2 linked regions of the Verminephrobacter eiseniae EF01-2 genome follow. The protein of the gene in region 2 binds, or shares a complex with, the protein of the main gene of each other region. Links are inferred from orthologs where the notes say so. Each region holds a gene or a part of one and is shown on either strand. Other genes may lie near its edges.

Region 1 (14,498 bases), 1.2 Mb from region 2 along the record:
GGGGGTAGCTCGGCCAGGGTGAAATGTTCGTGCGTGTCCCCGGCGGCCGGAGGGGTCGGAGAGGACGGAGAAGATGGAGAGGTCGAAGCTGCCGATGCGGTGGTGGGTTCGCCCGGCGCCGGCATTTGTACCGGGGCTGCCAGCGGCTCCAGGCGCTGCCACCAACTGCCCGGTGCGTCATGGGCGGGCTGCACCGACGATAGTGCCAGGCTGTGCCGGGCGCGCGTCATCGCCACGTAGAGCAGGTTCAGTTCTTCGCGCTGGCGCGCCTGCTGTTCGGCGGCCAGCGCGGCCTCGGCACTGGGTGGCGGATGGGTTTCGCTGGCCAGAAAGATAAAGCTCGCGGGCACGACCCGTTCGCCGGGCCAGTCGAGCAGCACGCCCATGGTTTCGGCTTTGGGCGGGCGGGTGTCGGTGTCGAGCAGCAGCACGCAATGCGCCTCCAGCCCTTTGGCGCCATGCACGGTGAGCAGCCGGATGGCTTGCGCATCGACCCGGCCCGGCGCGCGCAGGCCGCCCTTTTTCAGCGCCCGGACAAAGGCGTAGGGCGTCAGGTAGCGGCCGCCGTCATATTGCAGCGCGGCCGATAGCAGGGCGCGCAACTGGGCCTGCACTGCCTGGCGCTGCGCTGCGGGCGCGGCAGCGGCAAAGCGGGCCAGCACGTCGGCATGTTGGTAGATGGCGTGCAGCGCATCGTGCGGCGGCCAGGCGTCCACCCAGGCTTTGTATTGGGCCAACACAGGGCCTGGCGCAAGCAAATCACCGGTCAGAAGCTCTCTTTTTTGGAGCAGTTCGTACCAACTGCTGGCGGCATGCCCGGGTTCGCGGCGCAGCCGGGCCAATGCTGCCAGGGCCTCGTCGCCGAGGCCGAACAGCGGCGACTTGAGCGCCCGGGCCAGTGACAGGTCATGGCCGGTGGAGACCAGGGCGTCGAGCAGGGCCACCAGGTCTTGCACCTCGGGGGCGTCGAACAGGTCGGCCTTTTCCGGCTGCACGCAGGGCAGGTGCAGCGCGCGCAGCGCGTCTTGCATCGCGCTGAGCCGGTCGCGCTTGCGCGCCAGCACCAGCACCTGCCCGGGCGGCGTGCCGGCGGCGATCTGCGCGGCCACCCAGGCGGCGGCCTGCGCGCATTCGCGCATGCGCCGGGTTTCTTCGGGCTCGTGGCGCGGTTCGGTCAGGCTGTCGCGCCAGGCCAGCGGGTCGGCATCGGCGCCATCTCGTGCCGGTGCCGGCAGTATCGCCGGCAGGCGCAGCACCGCGCCCGGGTCTTGCGATTCGGTGCTGTGCGCGCGAAAGCCGCTGATCTCCTGCTGCGCCTGGGCCTGGCCCATGACCTGGTTGACTGCGGCTGTCACGCCCGTGGCGTTGCGGCGGGTGTGGTCGCAACTGAGCAGGTCGCCGCCCAGGCCGTTGCGCACGAAGGTCTGCGCGGCCATGAAGACCTGCGGCTCGGCGCGCCGGAAGCGGTAGATGCTTTGCTTGGGGTCGCCGACGATGAACACGCTGGGCGCCGCGCCGCCGCCGCCCGCGCCCGCGTAGCCGGACAGCCAGGCATGCAGCGCCTGCCATTGCAGCGGGTTGGTGTCCTGGAATTCGTCGACCAGTAGGTGGCGGATGCGCGCATCCAGGCGCTGCTGCACCCAGCCGCTGAGCACCGGGTCGGCCAGCATGCGCTGCGCGCTGCGCTCGACATCGTTCATGTCCACCCAGCCATGCTGGTTTTTGACGGCGGCGAATTGCGCCGACAGGCAGCGCGTCAGCCTGGCCATGCTCTGCTGGTGCTGCCAGGCGGCGTGCTGGCGGCGGGCGTCGAGCAGGCGCCGCAGCTCGGGCGCGGCCTCTTGGGCGGCGGCGAATTTCTCCAGATTTTTTGCCAGCCGGTCTGCCGTGGCCACGAACAGCGCCTGGCGCAGCCTGTCGAGGCACAGGTTGGCGTCGGTGCTGGCGAATGCCTCGATGATCGCCTGGGCCGCCTTTTGCGGGGTCTTGTTGCTCTCGGCCCCCAGGGCTTTTGCGCGGGCCAGCCAGCGCTGCCGGCAGGCGTCGGCTTGCAGCGCGCAGGCAGGGTCGGGCACATCGGCCAGTTCGGGATATGGCACGGCAAAGGGCGGCACCGAGGCCTGGACCACGCCGGCCGCGTCGGCCAGGTCGAACTCCACGCGCCGGTTCAGCGCCGCAGCCAGCGCCTTGTGGGTTTGCGAGCGGCCATGCCGGGCCACCACGGCTGTGTAGTCCGCGCGCAGGCCGGCGTCGCCGGCAACGGTGTGCAGGAACGGGCTCCAGACTGCGCGCACGGCCTCGGCGTCGTCTTCCAGCAATTGGAATTGCGTGGGCAGGCCCTGGGCTTGCAGGAGCGCCAGCGGCGCCATGCCCAGCAGCGCGGCAAACCAACTGTGGAAGGTGCGGATCTGCACCGGGCGGCCGCTGTCGAGCAGTTGGCGGTACAGGTTTTGCAGCGCTGCGCGCTGCTCCAGCGCGCGCTCCGGGCGCATGCCGCGCGCCACCAGTTCGGCGCTCAGGCGCTCGGGCGGGGCCTGGGCGAATTCTTCCAGCCATTCCTGCAGGCGCTGGCGCATTTCACCGGCGGCTTTTTTGGTGAAGGTGATGGCCAAAATCTCGTGCGGCGCGCAGCCGTCGAGCAGCGCGCGCAGCATGCGCGAGACCAGCATCCAGGTCTTGCCCGCGCCGGCGCAGGCTTGCACCGCCACGCTGCGCGCCGGGTCGCAGGCGATGGCGTAGAAGGTCTCGCGCGTGACGCTTTGGCCGTTGTGTTCGTAAGCCGCGCTCGGGGCGGGCATGGTCGCAGGCGCGGTCATGGCCAGAAGTCCTTGCGGCACAGGCCGCGTGCAGCGCAGTACTCGCAGACCTGGCCCTCGCCCAGCGCGGGCAGCGCAGCGCCGGCGGCAATGCGCCCAAGGTCATGCCGGATGCCGGCCAGCAGCCGATCGCGCAGCGGCAGCAGCGCCTGTGGCTCATGCAGTTGCGTCTGGCCGCGCTCGCCGACGTTGACGTAAGCGGCGCGCACGCTGTCTTGGCCGAGCAGCGCGGCGTAGAAGGCCAGTTGGGTGTCTTCGGTGCCGGCGCTGATGCGCTGGCGCGTGACGCTGTCGTTTTCGGTCTTGTAGTCGATGACCAGTGTCGCGCCGCCGGTCATCTGTCGGTCTGCGCTGGCCATCGGAGCGCAGCGCGGCGTTGCATCGTTTGCCAATACGTCCGGTATTGGCTGCGCGCAGCCTACGATATCTGACCGATGGTGCGACACTAGTGTCGCGTCACCGATCATCTGTCGGTCTGCGCTGGCCATCGGAGCGCATCGCGGCGTTGCATCGCTTGCCAATACGCTCGGTATTGGCTGCGCGATGCGCCTTGCGCTGCGCTCCGATGGCTGCGTGCAGCCTACGACATCTGATCCGTGACGCGACACCAGGGTGCCGGGGCCGTCCGTGGATGAGAGCGTATCGATGCGGTCGATGGTGCCCACCAACTGCACCATGTCCAACGTGCCCGATGGATCGAATGGGTCCGGGTCCAATGGCTGGCTGGTGTGCCACTCGGCCTGCCGGAAACGGGCCCCGGCCTGTTCGTGCTGCGCCAGCCAGCGCAGATAGCCGTCGCGCAACGGGGGCCAGCCGGCGGTGAACGGCAGAAAGTCGCCCTCGTCCCGGCCCTGCTGGCGGGTGACGGCCTGCGCGGCGCTGTCCATGCGCGCGCTGCGGGTGGCGTCGTCGGGCGCGGGATCGTCCCGCAGGGCTTCATGAAAATGCTGCAACACCGCATGCAGCCAGTTGCCAAAGTCGCGCTTGTCGATGTCGGCGGCCAACTCGTCGGCCTCTTGCAGGCCCAACTGGCGCAGCGCAAAAAAGCGGTAGGGGCAGTGCCGCAGGTCGGCGTAAGCGGTGGCCGACAGCCGTTGCAGCGGCAATGCCTGCCCCTGGGGCGAAGGCCGGGCGGTCGGCGCTGCGGCCACGCGGCGCTGGCAGCGGGGGTCGGCGCCCTGATGGGCCAGGCCGTCGAGCTGCAACGCGAGCACCAGCGCGCTGGCCAGCAGCGGCTCGCCGCCTTCGTCGCCGGTGCGCCAGAGCAGGTCCACCGCCGGCGTTTGCAGCGCGTTGTGCCAGGCGGCGCGCTGGGCCGATTCCAGCGTTTGGCGGCTGGGCAGACCCCAGGCTTGGCGCTGCGCCGGGGTCCACTGGCCGGCCGGGTCGGGCGCAGGCGGCAGGCGTTTTTCATCGCAGCCGGGCAGCACCAGCGCGGCAAAGGGCCGCGCCAGCAATTGGGGCAGGGGCAGAACCACGACCGGGGCGGCGTCCATCCCGGGGGGTTTGTAGCGCGCGGCTTCCAGCACCTCGCTGGCCCAGCGGCTGAACTCGGCCAGGGCCATGCGCCGGCCCGCGCCGTGCCAGCCATCGAGCTCGGCCTGCCGGTCCGTCTGTAGCCGCAGCGCGGCCAGCACGGCGCTGCCCGCCGAGTCCTGTTCGAGCCGGGGCCACTGGCCTGCGGCCAGCAGCAACGCGCGCAATGCCTGCAGCCACTGCGCCAGCGGCCGGGGCGCATGCAGGCCGGCGCGCCAGCCCTGCACCAAGGCCACGCCGGCGGTCAATGCGGGGCCTGCGGGGCTGGCGCTCCAGTCGCGCGCGGCAGCGTCTGGCCAGTGGGCCACGCCGGCTTTGCGCAATGCCCGCTCCAGCGCATCCAGCACGGCGGGGTCGATGGCCGGGGCCTGTTTCAGCCAGTCGAGCACAGCGTCGGCCGATGCGTTCCAGGCGCAGGCCTCGAGCGCGGCCATCAACTGCGCGGCGGCCCGGGTGGTGGACAGCGTCCAGCCGTTCTCATCGCGCACGGCGACGGCGCTGCTGCTCAGGTGCGCGGCGATGCGGCGTGTCAGGGCGCGGTCGTTGGCCGCCAGCGCCACCGGGGCGCGGCCGGCCGCCAGGTGGCGCAGCACACAGGCGGCAGCGCGCTGGGCTTCGTCCTCGGCATCCCGGGTCGGGTGCAGCGCGATGTGGCCGGGCATCTGACCGGCCATGCTGCCGGCAGGGGCAGGGGCATCGGGCCAGGCCAGCGTCAGCGCCGCTGCGCCCCAATCGGCCTGCAGGGCCTGCGCCAGCGGCTCGACCTGAAAGCCCTGCAGCAGCACCAGCGCGTCGACCGACTGGCGCAGACCGGGCTCGAACAGCACATCGGTGGCATGGCGCGAGGCCAGCACCCATTCCAGCGCGATGCGCGCCACCACGGCCTCAAAGCGCAGCGCAGAGCCTTCGTCGACCGGTGCCAGTGCGCTGCGCGCCTGCTCGCCCCAGGCCGCGCGCAGCGCCGGGGCCATGGCTGCGACCACGGCCGCCAACGCGCTGGCCGCCTCTTGCAGCGGCGCCGCCAGCATGTCGCGCTGGGCTGCCAGACCGGCGCGATCGAGCAGCGCGCGCGCAGTGAGGGTGTCGCGCGCGACATCGCCGGCCAGTTCGTCGCCCTGCGGCTCAAAAACGCACAGCCGGCGCGCCCAACTGCGCGTGGTCTCGAAGCGGGGGGCAAAGCCGTCGGCCTGGTACCGCTCCCAGTACTGCTGCGCCCAAGGCATGAGTTGGGCATAGGGCAGCAGCACCACGGTGCGCGCAGGGTGCGCGCCCTGCTGGCGCATATGCCCTTGCACCTGCGCCAGAACCTGCTGCCACCGGGCGGCGCATGGGTCGGTGTGCGGGGCGCTGTGCGCCATCGCGCCGATGGCCGCGCCAGGCCCGGCCACACCGCAAGAGAGACTGGTTTCTGTCACAATGCCCGGACTGTAAACGGACACCGGCTACCACCGGCCGAGCAACAAGGACTTCGCCATGACCAGCGCACTCATCAAACATGTCTCCGACGCCAGCTTCGAGGCCGATGTGCTGCAAGCCGACACCCCGGTGCTGGTGGATTACTGGGCCCCATGGTGCGGCCCCTGCAAAATGATCGCCCCGCTGCTGGACGATGCCGCAGACCGCTACCAAGGCCGGCTGCAAATCGTCAAGATGGATGTGGACGACAACCGCCAGACCCCGGCCAAGTTCGGTATCCGCGGCGTTCCCACGCTGATGCTGTTCAAGGACGGCCAGCCGGCAGCCACCCAGGTGGGCGCCCTCGGCCGGGCCCAACTCACCGAATTCCTCGACCAGCAACTGGCCGCATGATGCGCCCGCTGCGCTCCTGCGCCGCAGCGCTGGCCTGCGCGCTGGCCCTGGCCGCCACGGCCCGGGCCCAGGCCCCTGCGGCGGCGGCGGCGGGCTATCCCGACCGGCCGATCCGCCTGATCGTGCCCTTTCCGCCCGGCGGCGGCACCGACATCCTCGCGCGGCTGCTGGCCACCGGGCTTGCCGGGCAGGCCCATTGGACCGTGGTGGCCGACAACAAGGCCGGCGCGGGCGGCACCATAGGCATTGGCGAGGCCGTGAAAGCGGCACCCACCGGCTACGATCTGGTGCTCGGTCAAAAGGACAATCTGGTGATCGGCCCCTGGCTCTACAAAAACCTGTCCTGGAACCCCACCCAGGATCTGGTCGCCGTGGCCCATGTGGCCTACACGCCGGTGCTCATTGCCACCAGCGCCAACTCCAGGTTCAAAACCCTGGCCGATGTGCTGGCCGCCGCCCGGGCAGCGCCCGGCACCATTACCTACGGCTCGCCCGGCAATGGCACCTCGATCCATCTGGCGGGCGACCTGTTCGAGAAGGCTGCGGGCATCGAGCTCAGCCACATTCCCTACAAAGGCTCCAACCCCGCGCTGATGGACACGCTGGCCGGCAATGTGCACCTGCTGCTGTCGTCCGTGCCCTCGGCCATGGGCCAGATCAAGGCCGGCAAGCTGCGCCCGCTGGCCGTGACCTCGGCGCGGCGCAGCACCTCGCTGCCCGAAGTGCCCACCGTGGCCGAATCAGGCTTCAAGGACTTTGACGTGAGCACCTGGTACGGCCTGTTCGCCCCCGCCGGCACGCCCGCCCAGGTGATCGGCATCCTCAACACCGAAGTCAACAAGTTGCTGGCCACGGCCGACATCAGGGCCGCCATCCAGGCCCAGGGCGCAGAGCCGGAGGCCATGTCGGCGGCGCAGCTTGGCGCCCTGCTCAGAACCGACTACGCCCGATGGAAGGGCATCGTGCAAGCCTCGGGCGCAAAAATCGACTGATCGATCTGATCAGTCACGCACCACCAGCACCGGAACATGCACCGCGCCCAGCACGCGCTGCGTGACGCTGCCCAGCACCAGCCTTTGCAGCCCACGGCGACCATGCGAGCCCATCACGATCAGATCGGCGCCGGCGCTCTGCTGTGCCCGCAAAATGCCATCGTGCACCGGCTGGCCTTCGCCGACCACGGTGCTCACCGGCACGCCGGCTTCGGTCATGGCGTTTCTGGCGGCATCCAGCGCGGCGTTGGCTTGAGCGGCGGCAGCATGGGCGTATTGCGCCTGGCCGTAGACGAAATCGGCGCCCACGCCGGTAAAGGGATAGGGGTCGATCACGGACACCGCCGTCACGGCGCTGCCAAAGGTCTTGGCCAAGGCCGCAGCCTTGGACACCGCCAGCATCGAGGTCTTGGAGCCATCCACAGGGACCAGAATATGCTTGAACATGGTGCTTACTCCTTCGGGGGTTCGATGGTGGAGCGGGCTTGGCCCGGCGCGGCCCCGGCCGGGCGCCCGTGTGAACGCCACAACCATACCCCGCATCTTGCCGTGCAGCAAACCCCGGGCGCGGCAGTCAGTCGGCAGGGGCCCGACGGATTGCGCTCCCGGGCTGGCTGGCAGGCGCCGCGCCCACCACATCCGCCCCCTGGAAATTGCCGCGCCGGCAAGTGACCACCAGCGTATCGCGGTGCCCGCCCTCGGCCAAGGGCTGTATCGGCGTGGATTCGTGGATCATGCGGGCATCGTCGAGCAGCAGCAGCGACCACGGCTCCATCAGCGTGAAGCGCTGACCGCTGGTGCCTGCGGCCTCGAACACGCGCGTCTCGCCGCCCTTGATGCCCGCGCGCCCGACCAGAAACACCGCCACCAGATCGACGCCATCGCGGTGGGCGCCCTCGGGGGTGGGGCGGCCAATGCCGTCGGTGGTGTCGATGCGAAACTGGTGCGCCTCGACAAACCAGCGCTCGGCTGTGCCAGCGTCCGCAAACACGGCGTCGCACAGCCCGGCCAATGCGGCCAGCAGTTGCTGCCACACGGGCCTGGCCACGGCGCTTTGCTCCATCGGCGCGAACCAGCGCTCCATGCCGCCATGCAATGCGTTGTATTCCACCGGCTGCCAATGCGCGCGGTGCGGCACCTGTTGCACCTGCCCGCGCTGCACCACGAAGCAGGCATGGCGGCGACGGCGGTAGCGGCCTGCGTCGCGCATGAAATCGTCGGGGGCCAGCCTGGCCCAGTCGCCGTTTTGTGCCATCAGATCGGCCAAATCACAACCCAGCCAACGGGCCGTATCGACCGCCGCGAGCACGGCATAGCCGCGCTGGCGCAGTTGGCCGACGACTTCGGACGGGCTGGTGAACGGTGCAGAAAAAGTGATCGAGGACATGGTGCTGCGAGCTTAACCGCTGGTTTGCGCGTTGCAAGGCCCCCGTCTTGTCCAACGAGGTATGCGCCTGGGCGGCAGGCTGGGGGCGATCATTTTTCGCATGGTGATCGACAGGGACGAATTCCGTCCCCAGACAATCCCGCAGTTCCGGGCCTTCCTGGCCAGCACGCTGGAGGTGCACTTTTGCGTTCCCGACAGCGACGACGCACGCTACGCTCACATCGGCTGGCCGAGGCAGACCGCGCCCATGGCGCACTCCCGGGGCCTGCCACGGTGCATCTGCTTGGCCGGGCATGGGCTCGCGGCGATGCCCGCTTCGAGCGCCTGGCCGATCTCCATGCCCCGGGCCTGCGCATCGGCGAGTTGCTGAACGCCACCCCAGGGCAGATCGAAGTCGATGCGCACGACGATCACTGGCTGCATCTGGTCGGCAAGGGGTCCAATGCTGGCAAAGTGGCACTGCCGCCGCTATCGCGCAGGGAAAGTCGGACCGTTTGCTGCATGTTGTGTCTCCTTTGTTGGCATGGGATGTCGGGATCGGTGTCGATCACTGATCAGGTGGTCACGGGTGCGTTGACAGGAATCGCCTGCTCGTGCTGCAGACGCAGGTCGCGCTTGAGAATCTTCCCGCTCGGGTTGCGCGGAAGTCCGTCGGCGAAGATCACGCGCTTGGGCGTCTTGAAGCCTGCCAGCGAGGCCCGGCAGTGCGCGATGAGCGCGGCCTCGTCGAGCGTATGGCCCGACTTGACCACCACGATGGCCGTGACTGCCTCGATCCATACGGGATCGCTCAGTCCGACCACCGCCACCTCGGAAACGGCCGGGTGGCGGTAGATGGCTTCTTCGACTTCGCGGCTCGCGACGTTCTCGCCACCCGTTTTGATCATGTCCTTCTTGCGGTCGACGACGGTCAAGAACCCCTCCTCGTCCATCACACCCAGGTCGCCGCTGTGGAACCACCCCCCGGCGAATGCCTCGGCCGTGCGTGCTTCGTCGCGCAAGTAGCCGCTCAGCAACTGGGGTGAGCGGTGCACGATCTCGCCCATCGCGCCGGCCGGCAGCGGGTTGCCGGCATCGTCGACGATGCGGGTTTCGACGTTGAGCACCGGGCGGCCCGCCGAACCCGCCTTGCGGATCTGGTCGCCGGGGCCGAGCACTGTGGCTGTCGGTGCAATCTCCGTCTGGCCGTAGAAGTTCCAGAAGCGCACCTTGGTCAAGCGGCTCTGCAGCTCCTGCAAGACTGCAACCGGCATGATCGACGCCCCGTAGTAGCACTTGGCGAGGCTGCCGAGGTCTGCCTGCGCGAAGAGCGGTGAACGCATCAGCGAGATCCAGACCGTCGGTGGTGCAAAAAGCGACGTGACCCCGTGATGGGCCAGCTTCGGAATCACCGACTCCGGCGCTGGCGATGCGGTGATGACGTTGGTGGCGCCGCTGTAGACGCAGGGCCCGAAGAAGGTGTCGAGCTGCGCACAGTGGAACAGCGGCATCGCGTGCAACATGGTGTCGGCGCTCGTGTAGTCGCCCGCGACGATGCAACTGACGTACTGCGCGATCACCGCGTCGTGAGTGAGCATCGCGCCCTTCGGCAGGGATTCCGTGCCGCTGGTGTAGAGAATCTGCGCGAGCATGCTGCCATCGATCCCGGGTTCGCCGTGCATGCCCTGTGGAGCAGCCGCGACGAGTTCGTCGAAGTTCAGCATTCCATCGACGGGCGAGGAGGGCTGCTCGCCCGGCAGCCAGATGAATGGCCCGATCCGCGTATCCAGCGCCGCCGCCGCGCGAGCCTGCGCCGCGAGTTCGCTGTCAGTGCAGAGGATCTGTGCTTGCGAGTGACGCAGGATGTAGGCGACTTCCTGGGGCTTGAGCATGAAGTTCACGGGTACCAGCACGGCGCCGGCGCGTGCGATGGCAAAGCGCATCGCCACGAACGCATGCGAGTTCCGCGCCAGGATCGCGATCTTGGCGCCGACGCCGACGCCCATGTCGCGCAGGGCCTGACAAAGGCGGTCGCAGACGGCATCGAATTCGCGATACGTCCAACGCGTGTCGCCGCAGATGACGGCGGGCTTTTCCGGCTGCCGTGCAGCAGTGCGCCGGAGCAAGTCGGCGATGGTTTGGCGCCGGGCATGGGATACGTTCATCTCGATGTCTCCGATCGGTCGAAAGCGTCGGCTTTCTCCGTTTGTATTGGTTATCGTTGCAATATCAATGCGACCAAATCTAATCACGGGATGTTCGGGTGTCAACAGAGCAATCGCCAGTTTTCTGGCTGGCCGATCATGGTCCGTCGGCAACGGTGCACGGCCCACCCACGCCATTCCTCCCTGGACGATGGGGTAGCGAATGGCGAGCAGTTCAGTGGTGCGCGTTCTCATGTCTTCAGTGAACCTGTCGCGACACCGCTGCGGGATGATTGCGTCGTTGTCACATCGTTGGTTAAAGTTGCGATTGCATATCGCATATTGCATATGCATTCGATGCAGCATCCGGTTTTTTGACTGTCGATGCGGGCTGCCGAAAATATCGCCACCGCTTCCTGACGGTGCGCTCTATTTGTTGTGAAGGAGACGGAGTGAAGTCCACCAAGTTCGTGACAGCGTGCTACATCCTGTCGTTCGTGACCTACCACGGCCCGGACATGATCCCGACCCAAACCATCGCCAAGTGGGTCAACGTCAATGCATCGCGCGTGCGGCAGATCGTGGCGCGGCTCGTTCGCGCGGGCCTCCTGGCATCGACCCGCGGCGGAGAGGGCGGCGTGGTGATTGGCCGGGCCCCGTCAGACATCACGCTGCTGGACGTTTTCGACGCCGTGGCCGAACAGGATACGGCGCTCTTTTGCGTCGACAACCCGTTCTCCGACTGGAAGGATCGCTGCCGCGTGCACTCCGTACTCACCACCATGCGCGGCGAACTGGAGCGCGATTTCCGTAGCAAGCTGGCGAACACACCCATGACCTCGCTCTACGCACCGCCGCCCGAGGTGCATGCAGGCTCTCCGGCCAAGAAGACCGTCAAGGCCGCGACGAAGAAGGCGGCAGCTTCGACGCCGAAGAAGCGCGTCCCGGGTTCGGCTCGGGCAGGGGCGGCAAAGTGACGCCGGCATAGCGTCGAAGGTGGGCGATGAAGGTGGCGGCAGTCTCGGAAAGTGGCTCTCCGATCCGCGTCAGAACGCCAAACCCTTTCAAGTCTTTCCCGATGGCCACAGGAAGCACGCGCAGCAACTTGGCCCGTACGTGATCTCTGACAACGGATTCCGGCAACACGCCCACTGCGTCGCTGGCCTGGAGTAGCTGCAGCGTCGCGAATATTGAAGCGCACTCGACGAGATTGGCCGGGGTGCTTTGGCCGACCGCTGTAAATTCTTCCTCCATCAGTTGCCGCGCCGGGCTGGTCAAGGGCTGAAGGATCCAGGGCCATACCGTGAGCCCCGCGAGCGTCAGTGCGCGCTGCCGGGCGCATGGATGCGCACGGCGGACCACGACCTGCATCGTTTCGTTGGCCAACGGCGCGAAAGCAAACATGTTGTGCTGCATGAGCGACGAGAACCGACCGACAGCAAATTCAATCGCATGGCGCTCGAGCAGCGTCCCCACCTGATCGCTCGTTTCACCCAGTATGCGGACGTTCAGGAGGGGCCTCTCGCGCTTGATCTCCGCAACGGCGCGAGCGACCAGATCCGGAGCCGCGCCCATGATGGCGCCGATCACGAGCTGGCCGTGCCCACCCCGTCGCTTGATTTCCAGCCCTTCCAGAAAGCGTGCGAGGCCGGCCTGGGACTGGCGCGCGAACGCAACGACTTCTTCGCCCAGCGGCGTGGGCCGCAGCCCGCGCGAGTGGCGTTCGAAAAGCTGGAAATTGAATGCGAGTTCGATGTCCGCAAGCATCTTGGTGGCAGATGGCTGCGTGACGCTCACGGCTGACGCTGCCTGCGCAAGCACGGGCATGTCCGACAGTGCAGCGAGCAGCGCCCAGTGCTTCAACCGAAGCCGGTTCATCAGCCGCGAGGCGGCATGGGGGTCGTCCAGTCGATATTCCATTTTGGAAATGCCAACGCGAAATTATCGATTGGATGCCAATGACTGGCCAGCCTAGAGTCCAGTGCATCAACCGCATGGAGACAACATGAAATTGCTGCGATATGGGCCTGTCGGCCAAGAACGGCCGGGCCTGCCCGATGGCGACGGAACACGGCGAGGCATTTCGTCCTTTGCCTCCGACATCACGGGCAAGGCCCTTTCACCGGCGCACCTTTCCGCGCTGGCGGCGCTCGATCCGCAAAGCCTCCCGCTCGTCGGCAGCCGCCCCAGGCTTGGCGCGCCGATCGGCCACATCGGCAAATTCATCGCGCGCGGCCTGAACGACGCCGACCACGCCGCCGAATCGAATGCGCATCTGCCCGAAGCCGTCTATCTCAAGCCGGGCGATGTGATGACGCTGGGCATCGACAAACTCGGCCGGCAGGCGCAGACGGTCGTTGCATGGGAGCAAGCAGCATGAATGCCCGCCACTACGCCCATCGCTTTGCCGGTCGCCGTGCGGTGATTACCGGAGGGGCTGCCGGCATCGGCCTGGCGTTTGCCAAACGCTTTGTCACTGAAGGCGGGGCTGTGAGCCTCTGGGACATCAGCCAGGAAGCGCTCGACCGGGCCACGAGCGCGCTCGGCGCCAGCGCGTCGGGCGTCAGGGTCGACGTGGCCGACTGGCCCCAGGTCGAGGCTGCGGCCGAGACATCTGCAGGACATCTGGGCGGCGGCATCGACGTGCTGGTCGCCAGCGCCGGAATCACGGGCCCGAATGTGCCGCTGGCAGCGTATCCGGTCGAGCAGTGGCGACAGGTGATCGACGTGAACCTGAACGGGTTGTTCCATTGCAACCGCGCGATCGTTCCGTACATGCTGTCCGGCAACTACGGCCGTATCGTCAACGTTGCCTCGGTCGCTGGCAAGGAAGGCAATCCGAACGCCTCGGCGTACAGCGCTTCCAAAGCCGCCGTCATCGGTTTGACCAAGTCGCTCGGCAAGGAACTGGCGCAGTCCAACATCACGGTGAACGCGATCACGCCCGCTGCGGTGCGCACGGCGATTTTTGACCAGATGTCGCAGCAGCACATCGACTTCATGCTTTCGAAGATCCCGATGGGCCGCTTCGGCACGGTCGAAGAGATGGCGGCCGTGATCGCCTGGCTGGCGAGCGAGGAATGCTCCTTCACGACGGCCGGCGTGTTCGACGCGTCGGGCGGCCGCGCGACGTACTGAGCCAAGGCCATGCGGGAAGGTGTGCCTTCCGGCTGGAACAGACGAGACGCCCGCCAAAGAGCGGAGCGTGGGGCACCGCCTGCGCGGCGTCCGGAGCAAAACACACATCGGAGACATCGATCATGAATTCCCTGGCAACGCGCACGCCTCTCGACGGCGTCATCGACAAGGCCATCTGGCGCCTTGTGCCATTTCTGCTGCTGATGTACGTGCTGGCCTTCCTGGACCGCGCCAATATCGGCTTCGCCAAGAAGGCATTTCAGCTCGACACCGGTCTGTCCGACGCGGTTTTCGCCTTCGGAGCCGGGATATTTTTCATCGGCTATGCCCTGTTCGAGGTGCCCAGCAACCTCATCATGTACCGTGTGGGTGCCCGTGCCTGGATGTGCCGGATCATGGTCACGTGGGGATTGGTCTCCGCAGCCTTGATGTTCGCGCACACCGAGACCATGTTTTATGTGCTGCGGTTTCTGCTCGGCGTCGCCGAAGCAGGGTTCTTTCCCGGCGTCATCTATTTCCTCACACAGTGGTTTCCGGCGCGGTCCCGGACCCGTGTGATCGGCATGTTCTATTTCGGCGCACCGCTGGCCTTCATCTTCGGCGGCCCGCTCTCGGGTCTGCTGCTCGAACTCGACGGCGTCTGGGGATTGAAGGGGTGGGAGTGGCTCTTCCTCGTGGAAGGGCTCATGGCGGCGCT
Region 2 (14,692 bases):
CGCTACCTCGCGGCCGGCCGCATGCCTGCCACGCTGGCCCGGGTGCGCAAGGTCTACGCCGGGCGCGCCCAGGCCATGGTCGACGCGCTGCGCGGCGAGATCGGCGCGGCCATCGAATTCGTGCCCCCCCAGGGCGGCCTGTTCGTCTGGGCGCGCCTGACCGGGGCCGATGGCAGGCAGGCCGACGGCAACGCGCTGGCCCGGCGCGCGATTGAAAAAGGCGTGGCCTTCGTGCCCGGCGCGCCATTTTTTTGCGCCCACCCGGACCAGGCCACGCTGCGCTTGTCGTTCGCCACGGTGGACGAGCAGCAGATTCGCGCAGGCGTGGCCCGCTTGGCGCAGGCGCTCTGAGCGCATGGGCCCGGGCCTCGGCCCACCGGAGTACCTTCACCTTCGGCTGCGGCGCGAGCGCCTTCGGGCGGCCGGGCGGCGCCCACTGGACTACCCTCCTGCGAGCGCGCCGCCAGCGTCGAGGCCACCCGCGCCAGCGCCACCCGCCGCCGCATTGCGCGCGCGCAACTCGCGCAGTTTCTGCGCAATCCTGATCTCCAGACCGCGCTCGACCGGCAGGTAGAAACCGGGCTCGGGCATGTCCTCGGGCAGATAGCGCTCGCCCGCAGCAAAGCCATCTTGCTCATCGTGCGCGTAGCGATAGCCCCGGCCAGCCCCTAGCGTTTTCAGCAGCGCCGTCGGCGCATTGCGCAAATGCATCGGCACGGGGCGTGTGCCGTCTCGTTCGACCCAGGCGCGCGCGGCCTTGTAAGCCGTGTAGACCGCGTTCGACTTGGGCGCCACGGCCAGGTACAGCACGCATTCGGCCAGCGCCAACTCGCCCTCGGGGCTGCCCAGGCGCTCGTAGACCTCGCTGGCATCGAGCGCCAGGCGCAGCGCGCGCGGATCGGCCAGGCCCACATCCTCGGTGGCCATGCGCACCAGGCGCCGCGCCATGTAGCGCGGGTCGGCCCCGCCGTCGAGCATGCGCACCAGCCAGTACAGCGCAGCATCCGGGTCCGAGCCGCGCACCGACTTGTGCAGCGCGCTGATCGTGTCGTAGAACTGCTCGCCGCCCTTGTCGTAGCGGCGCAGGCGCTCGCCCAGCACCTTGAGCAGCCAGGCATCGGTGATCTCGGCCAGCCGCTGCCCGGCCGCTGCCATGGCCAGGGTCTCCAGCGTATTGAGCAGGCGCCGGGCATCGCCATCGGCGTAGGCCACCAAGCGCTCGACGGCCGCATCTTCAATGGCAGGCAGCGCATGCTGCGCCTGCGCCAGCGCCACGATCTGCTGCAAATCCTGCGCCGACAGCGGTTGCAGCACATACACCGTGGCGCGCGAAAGCAACGCCGAATTGACCTCGAACGACGGGTTCTCCGTGGTGGCGCCGATGAAGGTGAACAGCCCGCTTTCGACATGCGGCAGGAACGCATCCTGCTGGCTCTTGTTGAAGCGATGCACCTCGTCGACAAACACGATGGTGCGCTGCTGCATCAGTCCATCGCGCGCGGCCTCGGCGCGCTCGACCGCCGCGCGGATGTCCTTGACCCCGCCGAGCACGGCGCTGATGCTGATGAACTGCGCATCGAACGCATCGGCCATCAGGCGCGCAATGGTGGTTTTGCCGACACCCGGCGGCCCCCAGAGGATGCAGCTATGGGGGCGCCCCGACTCGAACGCCAGCCGCAGCGGCATGCCCGGGCCCAGCACATGCTGCTGGCCAACCACGGCGCCCAGGGTGTGCGGGCGCAGCCGCTCGGCCAACGGCTGGTGCTGGCCAGGGGAAGGGGTCGGTGTGGCGGTTGTCATCGAGGCTCCCGGGGGTACTCAAGCAAGTGCTGATGCCGATTGTTCACCACCGCCGGTGGCCGGGCGCGCGCGCCCTCCTGGCGGCTCAGGCAAGGCCCATCGAGCGCTTGTTCGCAGCACCGGTGACAGTGGCAAACAAGCGTAAAAGCGCTGGCAGAAAAAGGCCCGGCAGGTGCACATTCAATGGCATTGCACGAACGATTTTGCCACCCGGTGAGACCCCGGCGGCGGGCCGTTCGATGCCGATGGCAAGGCGGACGGCGCCATCACCGGGGCGCCGGCGCATAGGCCGCCGTCCATCGTCGGGCAAGCGCCCGATGCGGGGCCGGACGACGGGTTCTGGTTCTGAGCCGCCGATCCCGCCCTATCGCCCTATCGCCCTATCGCCCTATCGCCATACCGCCATGCCCCTTGCGGTCGCGCACGGCTCGCTCATTGCGCGATGACATCCGCCCCGGCGGGGGGGTTGAACTGGAAGGTATTGGCCGGCAGCGCCACATTCGTCTGCAGGCCCGTGAAGCGGATCACGGAGCGCTGGCCAAAGTTGTCCAGGATGTCGAGCACCGCCAGTTGCTCGCCGGCAAAGCCTACGCGCACGCTTTTGATCTGGCCGTCCCGGTTTTTCGGGCTGGCCTGCACCCATTGCAGGCCCTCTTGGTCGGGCAGGGCCTGGAGCGTGAACTCGGCCTGCAGCGCCGGCAGGTCGGGCGCCGAGGCCAGCAGGGCCGCCGGCGTGCTGCCCAGCGCCTGGGCCTGCGCCCGCCGGGTGACCTGGTTCAGGTCTGCGTCGTAGAGCCACAGGGTCTGGCCGTCGGCGACGATGGTTTGCTCAAAGGGTTTTTGGTAGACGAACTTGAAGCGCCCCGGGCGCTGGAACTCGAAGCGGCCGCCAGACAGCTTGGCGCGCGCCGTTTGTCCATCCTTGGGCGGCGCGGTCACGCTCTGGCTGAATTCGGCCCGGCCGGTCTGTGTGTGCTGCAGGAATGCCTCCAGGCTTTTCAGTCCGTCGGCGCTGGCGCCCATGGCGCTGCCGGCCATCACGATGGTGATGGCGCTGGCGATGATGGTGGCGATCTTTTTCACCGCAAACTCTCCTGGGGAGGGTGGATGGCCCGCTCACTCATTGTCATTGCGCGCGGGCACCAGCACTTCGCGCTGGCCGCCGCTGGCCAGGCTGCTGACCAACCCGGCTTTTTCCATGTCTTCGAGCAGGCGAGCCGAGCGGTTGTAGCCAATGCGCAGCTTGCGCTGCACATACGAGATGCTGGCCTTGCGGTCCTTGAGCACCACTTCGACGGCTTGGTCGTACATCGGGTCTTTTTCGCCGCCGCCCCCGCTTGCGCCGCCGTCCGCCGACAAATCCGCATCCGCGTCTGCGCTGCCACCTTCGAGCACGCCGTCGATGTAGTCCGGCGCCCCTTGCTCCTTGAGGTAGCTGACGACGCGGTGCACTTCTGCGTCCGACACGAAGGCGCCATGCGCCCGGATCGGCTGGCCCGTGCCGCTGGCCATGTAGAGCATGTCCCCCATGCCCAGCAAGGCTTCGGCGCCCATCTGGTCGAGGATGGTGCGGCTGTCGATCTTGCTGCTGACCTGAAAGGCGATGCGCGTGGGGATGTTGGCCTTGATCAGGCCGGTGATCACATCCACGCTCGGGCGCTGCGTGGCCAAGATCAGGTGGATGCCGGCAGCGCGCGCCTTTTGGGCCAGGCGCGCGATCAACTCCTCGATCTTTTTGCCCACGACCATCATCAAATCGGCCAGTTCGTCGATCACCACCACGATATGCGGCAGGCGTTGCAGCGGTTCGGGGTCTTCGGGCGTGAGGCTGAACGGGTTGTAGACGGACTGCGAGCGCGCCTTGGCCTCGTCGATCTTCAGGTTGTAGCCCGCCAGGTTGCGCACACCCAGCCGGCTCATGAGCTGGTAGCGGCGCTCCATCTCGGCCACGCACCAGTTCAGGCCGTGGGCCGCCTGTTTCATGTCGGTGACCACTGGCGCCAGCAGGTGCGGAATGCCTTCGTAGACCGACATTTCCAGCATCTTGGGGTCGATCATCAACAGCCGCACATCGCGCGCCTCGGCCTTGTACAGCAGCGACAGGATCATCGCGTTGATCCCCACCGACTTGCCCGAACCGGTGGTGCCGGCCACCAGCACATGGGGCATGCGGGCCAGGTCGGCCACCACCGGGTTGCCCACGATGTCCTTGCCCAGGCCCATGGTGAGCAGGCTCTTGGCCTCGTGGTAGGCCTGCGAGCCGAGAATCTCGGACAGGCGGATCGACTGGCGCTTGGCATTGGGCAATTCCAGCGCCATGTAGTTCTTGCCCGGGATGGTTTCCACCACGCGGATCGACACCAGACTCAGCGAGCGCGCCAGATCCTTGGCCAGGCCCACGATCTGCGCGCCCTTGACGCCGGTGGCCGGCTCGATCTCGTAGCGCGTGATCACCGGGCCGGGCATGGCCGCCACCACCCGCACCTCGACACCGAAGTCCTTGAGCTTTTTCTCGATCAGGCGGCTGGTCATCTCCAGCGTCTCCGGGGCCACGCTTTCTTGGCGCTGCAACGGGCCGTCGAGCAAATCCACCAAGGGCAGCCGGTTGTCGGGCATGTCGGTGAACAGGGGTTTTTGGCGCTCCTTGGCCACGCGCACGCTTTGCGGCACCGCCGCCGGCGCCAATTCGATGATCGGCACCGGCGGGGAATGCTGCTCCCCGATCCCGCTGCGCTCTTCGAGCACCACTTCGCGCTCGAGTGCCGCCTTGCGGCCCACGGCCTCATCCCTGGCCGCCTCGCGCCGGGCCAGGCGCGACAACACCAGGGCCTCGATGCGCTCGCCCAGACGCTGCGCCAGATGGCCCCAGGAGAAGCGAAACACCAAAGCGGCCCCCAGCACCATCAGCACGAGCGCCAGCAGCGCGGAGCCGGTGAACCCCAGCCATTGCACGCTGGCAGGCCCGATGTGGTAGCCCAGCACGCCGCCGGCATGGCCCCCTGGCAAAAAGCTCTCCCAGCGGTACAGGCGCGACCACTCCAGCGCGGTGCTGGCCGCCATCAGCAGCACCAGCCCGAGCCAGAAGATGGCCCGGCGGCGCCACGCCCGGGCCGCCACGGCGCCGTGCATCCAGCGCGCCAGCGACGCCAGCCAGGCGCTCAGGCCCGCCGCGACACACCACCACACCGAAAAGCCCAGTGCGAAGTAGCTGCCATCGGCCAGCCAGGCGCCCAGGCGCCCGACCCAGTTGGCCACGCCGAGGGTGGCGCTGGCGCCCGAGGTGGACCAGGCCGGGTCCTGCGCCGAGTAGCTGACCAGCGCCAGCAGCCAGACCACCAGGGCCAGCAGGCCCGACAACAGGCCGATCTCATGGCCAAAACGGGCCGCGCCCGTGCGCTGCGGCGACTTGGCCGCAGCCGATGCGTTCAAGGTATTGAGGCTATAGGTCATAAGCGTGGCGGGCGAGCTTACCCGATGCAGCCGTGGCGCTCGCCCGGGCGTCATCGGCAAAACCGCAGACAGCTTCTTACAATCGCCGGGATTGAAAAGGGCGCGGCCCGCAGCAATGTCCGCACCGAGACCCGGGATGCCCGCGATGCCCGCGCGACCCATGCCCGATCCCCGCCCTCCGCTCCCCCGGATTTTCCAACAGCGCCGCCGGCGCAAGACACAGGCCGATACATGTCCACCCCTACCGCCACCGCCGCAGCCACCACCCGACACGCGCAAGTCCTGATCCTCGGCTCAGGCCCGGCGGGCTACACGGCAGCGGTCTATGCCGCCCGCGCCAACCTGAACCCGGTGCTGATCACCGGCCTGGCCCAGGGCGGCCAGTTGATGACCACCACCGATGTGGACAACTGGCCCGCCGATGCCGATGGCGTGCAAGGCCCGGACCTGATGCAGCGCTTTTTGCAGCACGCCGAGCGCTTCAAAACGCAGGTCATCTTTGACCACATCCACCGGGCCGACCTCGGCCAGCGCCCATTCACCCTCAGCGGCGACAGCGGCACTTACACCTGCGACGCGCTGATCCTGGCCACCGGCGCATCGGCCAAGTACCTGGGCCTGCCTTCGGAGCAAGCCTTCATGGGCAAGGGCGTGTCCGGCTGCGCCACCTGCGACGGCTTTTTCTACCGCGGGCAGGATGTCTGCGTGGTCGGCGGCGGCAACACGGCCGTGCAAGAGGCACTGTATCTGTCGAACATCGCGCGCAAGGTCACGCTGGTGCACCGCCGCGACCGATTCAAGGCCGAGCCGATCCTGGTGGACCAGATCGGCCAGAAGGTCGCAGCGGGCAAGATCGAACTGCGGCTGCTGCACACGCTGGACGAAGTGCTGGGCGACCACAGCGGCGTGACCGGCGTGCGCATCAAAAGCACCCGGGACGGCAGCACGCAGAGCATTGCGCTGCAAGGCTGCTTCATCGCCATCGGGCACAGCCCGAACACCGACCTCTTCCAGGGCCAGTTGGCCATGGACAACGGCTACCTCATCACCCAGGGCGGCCTCAACGGCATGGCCACGCAAACCAGCGTGCCAGGCGTGTTTGCCGCCGGCGACGTGCAAGACCATGTGTACCGCCAGGCCATCACCAGCGCCGGCACCGGCTGCATGGCGGCACTGGACGCGCAGCGCTTTCTGGAGCAGGCCCGGAATTGATCGACCAGCGGGCCGCCCCGGCTACAATCTGCGGCTTTGCTGAATCGGGCCTGCCATTGCGAAAGCCGTGCAGCCCCCATTGCGGAGTCCGGAGTCCATCGGGGCCGTTGGGCAGATTTGGCAAATCGGGTTACCGCCACCCTTTTGGCGAGGTGAGGCCGCGCGCCGACCCATGCTTTGCCGGGAGTCTGTCCCGAAGGCATGAACAGGCGCCCGCAGGTGCCGACAGACACCCGCCAACGGCCGTTGAAAAAAGTATCGGAGTGTCCTCATGGCACGCGTGTGCGACGTTACGGGCAAGAAGCCCATGGTCGGGAACAATGTTTCCCACGCCAACAACAAAACCCGGCGCCGGTTCCTGCCGAACCTGCAATACCGCCGTTTCTGGGTCGAGACCGAAAACCGCTGGGTCCGGCTGCGCGTGTCCAGCGCCGCGCTGCGCCTGATCGACAAGAACGGCATCGACGCCGTGCTCGCAGACCTGCGCGCACGCGGCCAAGCCTGAAGCACCCAAGGAGAAGCACCATGGCAAGCAAAGGCGGACGCGACAAAATCAAGCTGGAATCGACGGCAGGAACCGGCCACTTCTACACCACGACCAAAAACAAGAAAACCATGCCCGAGAAAATGGCCATCACGCGCTTTGACCCCAAGGCGCGCAAGCATGTGCAATACAAGGAAATGAAGCTCAAGTGATGGGGCCTGACTGCCTTGCCCCGGCCGCCCGGCATCCCGCCCGGCGGCTTTTTTTGGGCGCCGGGCGCCGCCCATGCCGCCGGCAGGCCAACGCGCCGGGGGCGTCCTGACGCCGGGGCCAGACCCCGCATTCCAGCCCGACAGCGATTTTCAGCCCCCATGCGCCATCCCCTGCCCTACGCCTTCGCCCGCATGGCCCAGCTCCTGCTGGAGGACGACGGCCAGCAACTGGTGCTGTGGCATGGCCCCAGCCCGGATCCGGGCGCGCTCTCGGAAGTGCTGCGCAAACATGCGGTGCAGCAACTGCTGGCGCTGGACGCGCCGGCACTGGCCCAGCGCATCAGCGCCGCATATTCGCACAGCGAATCGAGCGCGGCCACGGTGGTCAGCGAGGTGCAAAGCGATGCCGACCTCTCGCGCATGATGCAGGAACTGCCGGCGGTGGCAGACCTGCTCGAATCGGCGGGCGACGCGCCCATCATCCGCATGCTCAACGCCCTGCTCACGCAGGCCGCGCGCGACGGCGCCAGCGACATCCATATCGAGCCTTATGAGCGGCATTCGAGCGTGCGCTTTCGCGTCGACGGCTCTTTGCGCGAAGTGGTGCAGCCCAACCGCGCGCTGCACGCGGCGCTGATCTCGCGGCTGAAGATCATGGCCGACTTGGACATTTCCGAAAAACGCCTGCCGCAGGACGGGCGCATCAGCCTGCGCCTGGGCACCAGGGCCATCGACGTGCGCGTATCGACCCTGCCCAGCGCCCATGGCGAACGCGCCGTGCTGCGCCTGCTCGACAAGAGCGAGAGCAAGCTCAGCCTGGAGGCCGTGGGCATGCAGGGCCAGACGCTGCGCCGCTTCGAAGGGCTGATCGGCCAGCCGCACGGCATCATCCTGGTGACCGGCCCGACGGGCTCGGGCAAAACCACCACGCTGTATGCGGCGCTCGGGCGGCTGGACGCGATGCGCAACAACATCATGACGGTGGAAGACCCGATCGAGTACGAACTGCCCGGCGTCGGCCAGACCCAGGTCAACAGCAAGATCGATCTCAGCTTCGCCAAGGCCCTGCGCGCCATCCTGCGCCAGGACCCGGACATCATCATGATCGGCGAGATCCGCGACTTCGAGACCGCGCAGATCGCCATCCAGGCATCGCTGACCGGCCATCTGGTGCTGGCCACGCTGCACACCAACGATGCGGCCAGCGCCGTCACGCGCCTGACCGACATGGGCGTGGAGCCGTTCCTGCTGTCCTCGTCGCTGCTGGGCGTGCTGGCCCAGCGGCTGGTGCGCAAGTATTGCAGCCACTGCCACGGCAACGGCTGCGGGCAGTGCGGCCAGACCGGCTACACGGGCCGCACCGGATTGTTCGAGCTGCTGGTGACGACCGACGCCATCCGGGCACAGATCCACAACCGAGCCGCCGAAGCCGACATCCGCGCAGCCGCCCTGCAAGCGGGCATGGCGCTGATGCGCGACGATGGCGAGCGCTTGATCGCCGCCGGCATCACCAGCCGCGAAGAAGTGCTGCGCGTGACGCGCGATTGAGGTGAGCGCAGGCCCGAGCGGCACAGCCGCAGCCGCGCCTCGACCTGCGCAGCGGGAGCGCCATGGCGCCTGCGCCGCGCATGGCCATCGGCACCGGGCTGACAGATCGATCCCGAGCGACCCGGCCGCTGCCGCCCGCGCTGCCGCGACGATCAGGCAACCCGGCGCCAGCACCCGGGCGCACGGCAGTGTCGCCGTGATGTCGATCGGGTTCGTGGTGCGCGCAAAGCCGGGCTCGCGCCCGCTACTGTCTGCGCTCCGCCTTCACGAACGATTTGGAAATGGAATCAGATCGACGCCCAGCCGCGCTAGTGTCGCGTCACGGATCAGATGTCGTAGGCTGCGCGCAGCCATCGGAGCGCAGCGCAAGGCGCATCGCGCAGCCCATACCGAGCTGTATTGGCAAGCGATGCAACGCCGCGATGCGCTTCGATGGCCAGCGCAGACCGACAGATGATCGGTGACGCGACACTAGCCACTCGGGCGGTGCACCGGCTGGCGCCGGCAGTCCGTTCCACGCAATGGTCTCGCGGCCCGGCAGACCGGATTGGGCCACGGTGGGCATGGGCAGACCGGGCGCCATCACTTGTGCAGCCCACGCTCGTCCGGCTCATCGGTCGAGATGCTGATCACGCTGCTGTGCTGGCCCTTGGCCTTGCGCCAGGCATACACGCCGTAGCCGCTCAGGCCATAGATCACGAACAAGCCGAACAGCACGATCGGCGGGTGGATATTGATCGCGGCAATGCCCAGCGCAATCAGCACGATGGCGGCAAACGGAACGCTCTTTTTCATCTGCACATCCTTGAAGCTATAGAACGGCACATTGGTCACCATGGTCAGCCCCGCATACAGCGTGAAGGCGAACATGATCCAGTTGATCTGCGCCCAGGTCAGCCAGATGTCCTGGCCCGGACGCACACCCAGTTCGGTCATGAGCCAAATGAAGCCCGCCACCAAGGCCGCCGCAGCGGGCGAGGGCAGGCCCTGGAAATAGCGCTTGTCGACCACCCCGGTATTCACGTTGAAGCGCGCCAGACGCAGCGCGGTGCAGGCACAGTAGACAAAAGCGGCAATCCAGCCCCAGCGGCCCAGGCCATGCAGCGACCATTCATAGGCAATCAGGGCCGGGGCAGCGCCGAAGGAGACCATGTCCGAGAGCGAATCCATTTGCTCGCCAAAAGCACTTTGCGTGTTGGTCAGGCGCGCCACGCGCCCATCGAGGCTGTCGAGCACCATGGCACAGAAAACGCCTATCGCCGCCATGTCGAAGCGCTCGTCCATGGCCATCACGATGGCATAAAAACCACCGAACAAGGCCGCCAGCGTGAACAGGTTGGGCAGGATGTAAATGCCCTTGCGGCGCTTGCGCACCAGCACTTCGCCAGGGCTTTCATGGAGTTCATTGCCGTCATGCATCAAACAGGTCTCCAGCGTTGGTTGTCATGCGCGAGTCGCCATTGAATTCATGGTCGTGCCAGGAATCGGGCGGATTGGGGGTCATAGACTACCTCTGTGATCGATTCATCCTGAATACGCCGAACAGCCTCGTCGATCACATGCAACGGCACCAAAAACCATTCCCTCGGCTTGACCGGATGCCCCAAGCGGTCTTCGATGGTCAAATCGAGTTGGGCTGCGCCAAACAAGCGGTGGAAAATGTTTTCCAGCCTGGTGCGGTTCAGGTTATGCAGTTTGTAGGTGGCGACGACTTCCACCTCGGCCGAAAGATAGGTGGCATCCTTTTCTGCCCCCGCAATGCGGGTTTCCATTTTGCCGCCCGTCACGCCGATTTTGTGAATCAGTTCGCGGTGTTCTGCAACGAATGGATGCCTGGACAGACTGCGCAGCACATAAACGAACCCGGATTCAATGTCGTCAGGCTCTGACATAGCGCCAAAAAGTGGCCCCGTATCCGGGTCGCTCAGGCGGCGGCCGGTGCTGTCCTTGTAGAGCGCCCGCTGTAGCGAACGGCGCAGCAAATTGCTTTCCGTGCCATTGGCGTAAATGAGGCGCAGGCGTGCGTCACTCGCGCCATTCGGGGCCTTGATGCTGCCGCCAACCTCGGCCACATAAGCGAGTTGCCCACCGATGATGAAGTAATTACCATCGGCAATGCTGGTATCGCGCCCGAAGCGCAGCGTTTTGCGAATGCCGGTTTTCAGTTCTCGCTCCGCCTGCTCGAACCCCGGTCGGAACCTCTCAAAATCTGCACATGGGGTGCGGTCGGCAATTTCCCCCGCCGCGCGCTTTGCAGTGCTGGAACGGACATGGCGCAGCATGGTGATGTCGTCCTGGTCGGCAGAGTCGTCAGCCACGCCCAACGCGGCCAGCAAGCTGTCTTCATCCATGCCAGCGGCAGGTGCGGCGCCAGACAACAGGCCATGGCTATCCAGTTCAGCCAGCAAGGTGCGCGCTTCAGGCAGCTTGCGTAACTGCTCCAGACGCACGGCATACAGGCGCTCAAAGATGTCGCGCCCCTGCCCATGCACCGGAGCGCGGCCATGCGCCTGATGAAATCGGAGAATGTCCTCAAAGCCCGCGATGATGCGTTCCTCGCGCGGGGTTCGGCTGGAGGCTTTGGGCGCGGGGATTTCTACCCCTAGCGCAGCCAGCAACTCGTCATCGTCCATATCAGCCATTGCCGGATTTTCCCTTCTCCTGAGCCGCCTTGGCCTGTGCACAGTAACGCGCCAGCGCAGCGACACCTTCGGCCATGCGCTTTTCCCACGCATCGGCTGCATGGATGTCTGGCCGGCGGCCACGCTCGTTCTTGAACTGCAAGGCGCGCTCTGCCAGTTCACGGGCTTCATTTTCGGGAATATTGATCTTCTTGGCGGCAATGCTGGCTTGTACCTGGCGCAGCAATTTTTCGTTCATCGTTTTCGCCAGCACCGCATAGGCGGCATCGAATGGATTGATGCGGTCGATCAGGTCAATATCCAGGTCGCGCACGTTGACGAACTTGCGCACCCCATCCAGCAACGCCGTGCTGCCTTGCGCGCTGCCGTTGGCATCGGCCTGGGCCAATAGCAACTTGGCCTGCTGCGTGACGTTCATGGCGGCGATGGCGTGTTGTCGAATGGCCTCCTGGTCAGGCGCGCTCAGTTCGGGATAACGCTCGCGCACGATTTTCCCCATGCGCAGTTGCGTGAGTTCTTCGGGCAGGGTGTTTTCCCTGTCGAACAGGCCGCGCTCCAGCACGGTTTTATCCTGCAAGAAACTGGTGACGACTTCGTTCAAGTCCTCCTTGCAGATGCGCGTGGCCTCCGGGCTTTGCGGTGTTGCCAGCCCATTGATTTCCACATGAATCTGGCCGGTATCCTGGTTCACGCCAAGATTATGACCACCGGCCTCGTAGCCTTCTTCGCCGTAATCGAAGCCCGTCTTGGGGCCGCTGTTCTTTGGTGCAAACTCATAGCGCGGGGCCAGCACCTGTTCCATCAGCAGGCTGGCAGAAATGGCCTTGATCATGTCGTTGACCGCCTCGGCCACAGAGGATTGTTCGGCCGCAGGTTCGGCAATCAGATTGGTAAAGCGGGCGCGCTCCTTGCCGACGGCATCACGGGTGGCGCGGCCAATGATTTGCACAATTTCGGTCAGGCTGCTGCGGTAGCCGATGGTCAGCGCGTGTTCGCACCAGATCCAATCGAAGCCCTCCTTCGCCATGCCAAGCGCAATGATGACATCCACATGGTCGCGCTTGTCCTTCTGGGCCGGGTCTTTCAGCGCCATCAGCACACGCGAGCGCTTCGCCTGATCGCTGTCATCCACCAAATCTGCAACCTTCAACATGCGCCCAGCGCTGGTTTGCACCCGATGGAAGCCGGTGGCAGGGTCCATACCCTTCCAATCGCCCAGCGCGGACATGATCTCATTGACTTCGCGCTCCTTGTCTTGCAAGCTCGCGCGCGAATTGACGTTGGGGATGTGGACGATGGTTTTCAATGCCGGGTCCAGCACCTTGGCAACGGCATCGACATACCGGCCCGCATAGAAGAAATAGCCAATATCCAGCGATTTGAGCCAGCTATAACCATTGAGTTGCTCGTAGTAGGTGTAAGTGATGGTTTCAAATCTGGCTTCATCAGTGGGGCCCAGCACAGCCGCGCTGTCGCCACGGAAATAGGAACCGGTCATGGCCACCAAATGCACCTTGTCGCGGGCGATGAACGCACCCAGTTGACTGCCCAGTTTGTTGTCCGGGTTGCTGGAGACATGGTGAAACTCATCGACGGCAATCAGGCGCTCGTCAAAAGCCTGAACGCCCAACTCCTCCACCGCAAACCGGAAGGTGGCATGGGTGCAAACCAACACCTGGTCAGCGCTTTCCAGAAAGCTGCGCACCGCGCCCACCTTGGACTTGGCCACACGCGGTTCGTCCACGCCAGGGATGTTGCACAGATTCCATTGCGGGGCTACCTGCCAGTCCCAGTAAAAGCCATGCTGACGCAGTGGCGCATCGGCAAAGCTGCCGCCAATGGAACGCTCAGGCACCACGATGATGGCTTGCCGCAAGCCCTGGTTGTTGAGCTTGTCCAGCGCAATGAACATCAACGCACGCGACTTGCCCGAGGCCGGCGGCGATTTGATCAGCAAATACTGCTCGCCGCGCTTGGCATAAGCACGCTCTTGCATGGGGCGCATTCCCAGCGCGTTGGCCTTGCTGGAAGCGCCCGTGCATGCCGTGGTGATGGACACCGACGGCACGGTGCAGGCGGGGTTGTCGACAGGGCTATTCATTCGGCTTCTTCCCCCGTGGATGTGTTTTCATCACCCGCCAGTTCGCGCTCGATTTGTTCTATGCTGGGCAAGCTGGTTTGCAACTCGGCAGGCAGGGACGCGAGCAGTTTGTATTCGGCAATCCCCATAGGCTGGGTCTTGTCGCCCAGGGCATATTCGGCGACCACCTTGTTTTTGCTCTTGCAGAGCAAGAGGCCGATGCTTGGATTGTCGTGTTCGCTTTTCACCTGGCGATCCACTGCCGTCAGATAAAAGCCAAGCTGCCCCAGATGCTCGGGCTTGAACTTGCCGCCCTTGATTTCGATCACCACATAGCAGCGCAGTTTGAGGTGGTAGAACAGCAGGTCGATAAAAAACTCGTCGCCGCCCACATCCAGCAGCACCTGCCGCCCGACGAACGCAAAGCCCGCGCCCAGTTCCAGCAAAAATTCGGTGACATGTTTCACCAAGGCGTGCTCGATCTCCCTCTCCTGCGCATCGTCGCTCAGGCCCAAAAAGTCGAAACGGTACGGGTCTTTCAGCGACTCGCGGGCCAGATCTGATTGCGGTTTGGGCAGACTGGCATCGAAGTTGGTGACCGCCGTGCCGTTGCGCTCCAGCAGACGGGTTTCGATCTGCATCACCAGAATATTGCGCGACCAGTTGTGCTGGATGGCTTTAGCTGTGTACCAGCGGCGCTCTGCCTGCGTGTTTAATCTGTCCAGCAAGACCAGATTGTGACCCCAAGGCAATTGTGCAGCAGCCTGTTGCACAAATTCCGCATCCGGCCACGCCTCGGCAAACGCGCGCATGTACTTGAGATTGCGCGGCGAAAACCCTTTCATATCGGGAAAGGCGGCGCGCAAATCCTGCGCCAACCGCTCGATCACCTTGGCACCCCAGCCCTGCGCAGCCTGCCGCGCCAGAATGTCGCGCCCGATTTGCCAGTACAACAACACCAGTTCACGGTTGACCGCCAGCGTGGCGCGCTGCTGGGCGGTGTGGATACGGCCTTTGAGATCGGCCAGCCAGTCGGCATAGCCTTCGGGCGGCTGGGTCAGGCTGATGGGGTTATCGCTCATGCGTGCCTTGTCGAATTCGTCATGGGCTTGGGATTGGTCATTTTGACATACGGATCAAACTGTGCAGATGGTAAACCTGCGTGCGGTAGTTCTTGCCATCGGCGGCAGTTGTCAAGGATTCCTTGACAACTGAATCCGGGTTCAGTTCTCCGTCTGCAAAGATGTTTTTTGCGTGGAGGTTG

What was found.
Region 1: the proteins of trxB (region 2) and trxA are in contact, whole or in part, in a crystal structure (PDB 1F6M), measured with the Escherichia coli proteins. The link is inferred for Verminephrobacter eiseniae EF01-2 from one-to-one orthologs.

The regions. Positions count from the first base shown.
Region 1 is NC_008786.1:713,432-727,929, reverse strand. Bases 4,741-7,493 are described here. They hold trxA (thioredoxin TrxA), read left to right. Parts: upstream 4,741-5,825; coding sequence 5,826-6,161; downstream 6,162-7,493. Other genes in these bases: VEIS_RS03165 (universal stress protein), read right to left, coding at 7,163-7,493; VEIS_RS03170 (tripartite tricarboxylate transporter substrate binding protein), read left to right, coding at 6,158-7,153; VEIS_RS03180 (PD-(D/E)XK nuclease family protein), read right to left, coding at 4,741-5,635. Also shown: VEIS_RS03185 (UvrD-helicase domain-containing protein), read right to left, coding at 1-2,816; more of VEIS_RS03180, read right to left, coding at 2,813-4,740; more of VEIS_RS03165, read right to left, coding at 7,494-7,600; VEIS_RS03160 (2OG-Fe dioxygenase family protein), read right to left, coding at 7,728-8,540; VEIS_RS31060 (hypothetical protein), read right to left, coding at 8,757-8,963; VEIS_RS03150 (acyl-CoA synthetase), read right to left, coding at 9,095-10,684; VEIS_RS03145 (RrF2 family transcriptional regulator), read left to right, coding at 11,116-11,640; VEIS_RS03140 (LysR family transcriptional regulator), read right to left, coding at 11,558-12,583; VEIS_RS03135 (hypothetical protein), read left to right, coding at 12,669-13,043; VEIS_RS03130 (SDR family NAD(P)-dependent oxidoreductase), read left to right, coding at 13,040-13,801; VEIS_RS03125 (MFS transporter), read left to right, coding at 13,924-14,498. UniProt on the Escherichia coli protein: Participates in various redox reactions through the reversible oxidation of its active center dithiol to a disulfide and catalyzes dithiol-disulfide exchange reactions.
Region 2 is NC_008786.1:1,949,338-1,964,029, reverse strand. The notes cover bases 4,525-7,471. They hold trxB (thioredoxin-disulfide reductase), read left to right. Parts: upstream 4,525-5,481; coding sequence 5,482-6,462; downstream 6,463-7,471. Other genes in these bases: VEIS_RS08545 (GspE/PulE family protein), read left to right, coding at 7,318-7,471; rpmG (50S ribosomal protein L33), read left to right, coding at 6,988-7,158; rpmB (50S ribosomal protein L28), read left to right, coding at 6,734-6,967; VEIS_RS31090 (DNA translocase FtsK), read right to left, coding at 4,525-5,250. Also shown: VEIS_RS08580 (aminotransferase-like domain-containing protein), read left to right, coding at 1-351; VEIS_RS08575 (replication-associated recombination protein A), read right to left, coding at 442-1,800; VEIS_RS28455 (hypothetical protein), read right to left, coding at 1,886-2,086; outer membrane lipoprotein chaperone LolA, read right to left, coding at 2,233-2,883; more of VEIS_RS31090, read right to left, coding at 2,917-4,524; more of VEIS_RS08545, read left to right, coding at 7,472-8,706; VEIS_RS30375 (hypothetical protein), read right to left, coding at 9,026-9,271; pssA (CDP-diacylglycerol--serine O-phosphatidyltransferase), read right to left, coding at 9,289-10,125; VEIS_RS08535 (GIY-YIG nuclease family protein), read right to left, coding at 10,173-11,348; VEIS_RS08530 (DEAD/DEAH box helicase), read right to left, coding at 11,341-13,449; VEIS_RS08525 (PDDEXK nuclease domain-containing protein), read right to left, coding at 13,446-14,510; VEIS_RS08520 (DNA-binding protein), read right to left, coding at 14,548-14,692.